One region of the Aliivibrio sp. SR45-2 genome, then DNA from elsewhere that is predicted to be linked to it. Evidence: riboswitches for the same ligand, from Rfam matches in the RefSeq annotation. Region 1 holds a riboswitch; the other holds the start of a gene.
What was found. A riboswitch is a leader RNA that binds a small molecule or an ion and turns the genes downstream of it on or off. The one in region 1 is predicted to bind lysine.
Positions count from the first base shown of each region.

Region 2: it holds a riboswitch for lysine, as region 1 does, so the genes downstream of both, AACV33_RS12685 (Na+/H+ antiporter NhaC family protein) here and lysC (lysine-sensitive aspartokinase 3) in region 1, are expected to answer to the same signal.

Region 1 is NZ_CAWPRC010000189.1:6,023-9,412, reverse strand. Features, by position in the region: gene metH (methionine synthase) at 1-558, shown strand, start outside; gene lysC (lysine-sensitive aspartokinase 3) at 627-1,976, opposite strand; lysine riboswitch at 2,044-2,218, opposite strand; gene AACV33_RS18040 (pyridoxal-phosphate-dependent aminotransferase family protein) at 2,432-3,390, shown strand, end outside.
Region 2 is NZ_CAWPRC010000161.1:85,604-88,993, reverse strand. Features, by position in the region: gene AACV33_RS12695 (MipA/OmpV family protein) at 1-357, shown strand, start outside; gene AACV33_RS12690 (H-NS family histone-like protein) at 438-842, opposite strand; lysine riboswitch at 1,084-1,267, shown strand; gene AACV33_RS12685 (Na+/H+ antiporter NhaC family protein) at 1,352-2,938, shown strand; gene AACV33_RS12680 (nucleotidyltransferase domain-containing protein) at 3,050-3,390, shown strand, end outside.

The DNA.
Region 1 (3,390 bases):
TTTAATTACTGCCTATCTGATTATATAGCACCAAAAGAAAGTGGTAAGAAAGATTGGATTGGTGGTTTTGCGGTTACTGGTGGAATCGGTGAACGTGATTTAGCGGATGCATATAAAGCGAATGGTGATGATTATAACGCAATTATGATCCAAGCTATTGCTGATCGTTTAGCGGAAGGTTTTGCTGAATATTTACATGAAAAAGTACGTAAAGAAATTTGGGGTTATGCTACGGACGAAAACCTGTCTAATGATGAGTTGATCCGAGAAAAATACCAAGGCATTAGGCCTGCTCCTGGATATCCTGCATGTCCTGAACATACTGAAAAAGGGGCTCTTTGGGAATTAATGAAGATTGAAGAATCAATTGGCATGTCATTAACATCGAGCTATGCAATGTGGCCTGGCGCTTCAGTATCTGGAATGTATTTTTCTCATCCTGATTCTCGTTATTTTGCTATTGCACAAATACAGAAAGATCAAGCTGAAAGTTACGCTGAACGAAAAGGCTGGGATATGTTAGAAGCAGAGAAATGGTTAGGACCTAACTTAAATTAAACCTTAATTATGACTTAAAATAAATGCCCGTTAGCGAATGTTAATGGGCATTTTTATTACGTTAATATTTATTCGAAGAGTTCTTTATGAAGTACTTCAACTGCTTTTTTTGCTTCAGCGTCACTTAATAAAAAGCATAAATTATGCGGGCTAGCACCGTAACAAATCATACGTAAATTAAATTCTTCTAATGTACCAAAAACTTGCTTTGCAGAGCCTTTAGAGTTACTCATCTTATTACCAATTAAAGCGACTAAGCATAGATTATTTTCAACTTCTACAGTGCAAAGTTCTTCGAGCTCTCTTTGTGCCTCTAACGGTAGTTCAGGAGCTTTACCGTTAGTGTTCGTTTGATCTAAAGTTAATGCAACACTGACTTCTGATGTGGTAATTAAATCTACCGATATTTGGTATTTAGCTAAAATTTTAAATACTTCAGCTAAAAATCCATAAGCATGGAACATACTTGGGCTATGTAACGTCACCATGGTTTGATTGCAACGTAATGTTAATGCTCGAAATAATGGAGAGCTATTTACCTTTTGTTTGATCCATGTACCGCCTTTTTCTGGCTCTTTAGATGAGCCAACAAACACTGGGATTTGATGACGCAATGCAGGAAGTAAAGTTGAAGGATGTAGAATTTTCGCACCATAGTTTGCCATTTCTGATGCTTCACTAAAGCTGATTTCTGGAATAGGGGAAGCTTTGGGAGCAATGCGAGGATCTGTCGTATAAATGCCAGGGACATCAGTCCAAATTTCTAAACCGCAAGCTCTTACTGATTCTGCGATCAAGGCTGCACTATAATCACTACCGCCTCTGCCTAATGTTGTTGTATTTCCGTCACAATCCGCACCAATAAATCCTTGAGTAACTACGATGTGTTTTTGGCATAAAGGAGCTAGTTTTTCTTGAGCTAGATGAGAAATATAGTCTAATTGAGGTTCGCCTTTACCAAATGTTGAGTCAGTACGAAGAACGGTTCTTATATCAAAACGAACGGCTGAATTGCCTCGCTCAATTAACAATTGAGTAAATAGGTGAGTAGACATTAGCTCACCGCAAGAAACAAGGTGATCGGTTAATTTATCACTTATTTGGAATGAGGCTGAATCAGCGGCTTTTTCTATATCATCTAAGATTTCAAGAATAGCTTGTTCTGGATAAACAGGATCAGCTAATTGATCTAATACAGAGAAGTGAATATCTTTTAATTCATTAAGAATATTTTTTTTCCGTTGAGTATTTTCAACACCGTTAGCTAATTCAACTAACAGGTTTGTGACCCCTGAGCAGGCGCTAATAACAACTAAGTGAGTATTTTTGTTTTGTTCTATTACATGGGCACTACGGCTCATTGCTTCAAAATTAGCAACGCTAGTGCCACCAAATTTAGCAACATTTATAGGGTTCACTATCCTGTCTCCCGACTACATCCAATGTGGAAATAAATATGAAGAAACGACAGCAATATAAAAGGTTATTGCTAGAAGCTCTTCACTTAATATTTAAGTGACAATCGTAAGGATTCAGCCAATACGATCGATAAACGACTCCCAAGGGTAGTTTATCTCGGCATAACTCTCCCTCACTTATTTGTTTTGGAGTTTGGGCTCCACAAATTAAGCTACCTAGGTAATGCTCCTCTTCTTTATATTTCTAAAAGTACGAAATACGTTTCATTAATGTGCTTTTTTATGAATCAAATGTCAATTGATAGTAACGTTTTTTTTGTCTTTCTTACCTTCTAAGTAAAATTTAACTATTTAGTGTTGTTTTAGGCAGTTAAGTCACTCTAATTAGTTTGTCTAATTGAGTTTAATTATTTTTATGTTTATTATTTGAACACTTACTATTCAAGGAGCGAGTCATGCAAAGTTTTATTCCACCACAAAGAACCCTTATGGGACCTGGTCCATCTGATGTTTCTCCCCAGGTATTACAAGCATTGAGTCGCCCTACTATTGGTCATTTAGACCCATTGTTTATTAAAATGATGGATGAAGTAAAAGAGCTATTAAAATACGCATTTCAAACAAAAAATGAATTTACTATCGCGGTGTCAGCACCAGGCAGTGCAGGAATGGAAACGTGTTTTGTTAATCTTGTAGAGAGAGGCGAAAAAGTACTTGTTTGCCGTAATGGTGTTTTTGGTGAGCGAATGCGACAGAATGTAGAGCGTTGCGGTGGAATTGCGATCGTTATTGATGATGAATGGGGAACTCCTGTATCGTTAGCAAAAGTAGAAGAAGCATTGATTAAAGATCCTGAGATTAATGTTATCGCATTTGTGCACGCAGAGACATCAACAGGTGTATTAAGTGATGCGAAGTCTATCTCTGAATTGGCACTGAAATACAACTGTTTAACTATTGTAGACGCAGTAACATCGTTGGGTGGGGTTCCTTTATTCGTAGATGAATGGTTATTAGATGCGGTTTATTCAGGATCTCAAAAATGCTTATCTTGTATACCTGGTCTTTCTCCGGTGACGTTTTCAAATAAAGCGGTTGAGAAAATGAAGTCAAGAAAAGAACCGGTACAAAGTTGGTTTTTAGACCAAAGCCTTGTATTGGGCTACTGGAGTGGAGAAGGCAAAAGAAGCTATCATCATACCGCACCAGTAAACAGTCTATATGCATTGCATGAATCATTATTAATGCTTAAAAATGAGGGGCTAGAGAATGCATGGAAGAGACATGATTATTTTCACCAAGAACTTAAGCGTGGACTAGAAAGTTTAGGTGTTTCATTTATTGTTGATGAGAAATACCGATTACCACAGCTAAATGCGGTCTATATTCCTGATGGTACTAATGATGCTTTAGT
Region 2 (3,390 bases), on a different contig from region 1:
GATGTTGGTAGAGCGCATAATGGATTATATGCAGAAGCAGCATGGCGTTTACCGATTAGAGGCAAAGGATGGGCCGTAACCCCATCTTTTGGTTATTCATATAATAGTCAACGGTTAAACAATCACCTTTATGGGGTATCAGCTGAAGAAGCCCAGAGAAGCGGTATTGAAGAGTTTGATGCTGATTGGGATGGCCAATTTTTTATTGGATTATCGACTTATTTCCACGTAACCTCAAATATAAGAGTGACGGGGGGCTTACGATATGTGAATCTTGAAGGGAATTTAGAGCAAAGTCCGATGATAGAGCACACAACCAGCTCTACGGGTAATGTTGGTATAGCATACGTATTCTAAATAATAGATATTTAGAATAAAAAAAAGCCATTCATTTGAATGGCTTTTTTATCGAAATCACATTGTTCTATAAGAACAATTTAGATAGCGAACTCTTCTAATGATTTACCAGAATCAAGGTGTACTTGAAGTGCTGATGGAGTACGGCCTTGGCCTGTCCATGTTTTTTCTTCGCCAGCGTGGTCTAAGAATTTGTACTTAGCTGGACGTGGAGCACGTTTCTGCTTTGTTTTAACTGTAGTAGAAGACATTGTGTCTAGTAGATCTTCAGGAGCGATACCGCTCTCAATCATCATTTGACGGAATTCTTCAAGCTTCGCTTGTTTTTCAGCAAGTAGAGCGCGATCTTCAGCTTCTGTTTCTTGACGCTCAGCAACAACTGCTTGAAGCTTTTCAAGTGCTTCTTCTAGTTGCTCTAATGTCATTTCACGAGATAACGCGCGTAGGCTACGTAGGTTCAGTAATGTTTTAATAGTATCAGACATGTTTGATTCCATATTAATTTGATAATGTAATTTTTATATAACCATTAAATAATATATCAAACTATGGGATAAGGAAATAATTAATTATTAATGATAATAATATTAAAAGTGATCTTTCTCTGTTGTGAGATAATTAAATGTTAATTTTAAAGTATCTCATTCTATCGAGGGGTGGTTTTTAATGTTAAAATTCTCAGAATAGTATTGCAAAGTTGTATTCAATCCGTACAATAACTCCACCTAAACGGGTAGAGGCGCATTGCCTAAAAGTAAATTGTTCGAGGTTGATAACCGATGACTGCAATTGAAAGGAGTCAATGCCGAAGTTAGTACTGTTATCAAACAGGTTAGCTGGGGTTATTTCGAAAAGGAATAACACTGCCATAGTCAATTTTATTTTTTAACTATGGAGCGCTACTGTGGGGGAATGGTTTTATTACATTCACTTCCTTATAACGGTATATACCGTATCTACAGTAGATCTCCAACCAAACTGGTTGTTGTAGATCATGAATTTAGCCGATTTTTCCAATTCTCCAATTTCAATATTGCCCCCATTAGTTGCACTGGGTTTAGCTATCATTACGCGTCGAGTTTTATTATCTCTCGGTGTGGGTATCGTTCTAGGCGCTATCTTATTATCAAGTTATTCAATTTCTGGCACAAGCGCGTATGTCTTTAATTCAGTTAAAGGCGTATTTATTGCTGACGGAGCAATAAATAGCTGGAATATGAGTATTGTTGCTTTTTTAATCTTATTAGGAATGACAACAGCACTTCTAACCCTATCAGGCGGAACACGCGCTTTTGCTGAATGGGCACAAACACGTATTAAAAGTAAACGTGGAGCAAAATTATTGGCAGCTTGCTTAGGTGTGTTTATTTTTGTTGATGATTATTTTAATAGCTTAGCCGTTGGTTCAATATCCCGCCCTGTAACTGACCGTTTTTATGTATCACGTGCTAAATTAGCTTATATTTTAGATTCAACAGCCGCTCCTATGTGTGTACTAATGCCAGCGTCTAGCTGGGGTGCATACATTATTACTATTATTGGTGGTATTTTAGTTTCTCATGGAGTGACTGAATATTCAGCACTGGGCGCTTATGTTCGTCTCATTCCTATGAACTTCTATGCGGTATTTGCATTATTAATGGTATTTGCCGTTGTTTGGTTCCAATTAGATATTGGTCCTATGCGAGATCATGAAAATGAAGCTAATCGTGGTAATGGCTTTGATGATCAAGCGGTTGATAAAGAATCGAAAGATTTAAATGAAGAGCTAAACATCACAGAAAGTGATACTGGTAAAGTTTCTGATTTAATCTTTCCAATTATCGTACTAATTGTCGCGACTATTTTCTTCATGGTTTATACCGGTGCTCAAGCGTTAATCGCTGATGGTAAAGAATTCAATATTCTGGGTACCTTTGAGAATACCGATGTTGGAACCTCATTATGTTACGGTGCTTTACTTGGTTTAGCGTCTGCATTAATTACGGTTTTCCGCCAAGATATAGAAATGAAAGACATCGCAATCACAATGTGGATTGGTGCTAAGTCAATGTTTGGCGCAATACTCATTCTATTCTTTGCGTGGACAATTGGTTCTGTTATCGGTGATATGCAAACCGGTTCATATTTGTCTAGCTTAGCTCAAGGCAGTATTGGTATTCATTGGATCCCAGTTATTTTGTTCTTATTGTCAGGTTTGATGGCATTTAGTACAGGTACGTCATGGGGCACATTTGGCATTATGCTTCCTATCGCAGGAGACATGGCTGGTGCAACAGATATCGCACTCATTTTACCAATGCTAGGTGCTGTGTTAGCTGGCTCTGTGTTTGGTGATCACTGTTCCCCTATCTCTGATACAACAATCTTGTCTTCAACAGGGGCTCGTTGTTGCCATATAGACCATGTATCGACACAATTACCTTATGCGTTATCTATTGCTGGTGTTTCAGCGGTTGGTTATATAGCACTTGGCTTTACTAACTCTGTATGGATGTCATTTTTAGCATCAACCGTTGCCTTTGTTCTTGTTTGTGGCGCAATGATGGTAATTTCAAAGAAGGGTCGCGTAACCGCTTAATCCTCTCTTTTTTTAACTCTTAAAAAACCGGCTTTGATTGCCGGTTTTTTATTGCTATTTTTCTGTTTAATCGCGATCATGGCGCTTCATATATGCTTTTAGGAGTTCTTTGTGTCTCGTTATAGTTTGCCCCTCATCGATAAAAACTCCCCATTTCAAGCTGTATTTGAACCGGCAATTAAAGACTTGATGGTGCATGTTCGTTCTGCTGCTCCTAAGTCAATCCACAGTATTTATTTATATGGTAGCGTGGCAAGACGAGAGGCGATTCCGGGCCGTTCAAATTTAGATGTTACTTTAATTACCACCGTTCCTTTAACAAACAAAGAACAAACATTAATCAATACAATTAAGGTTCGTTTTCAGTCTAAATATCCACAAATTACCGGGGTTACCTTTAACATCGGTACTGCATCAGAAGTTCTGCAATTAGAATCTATATTCAGTTGGGG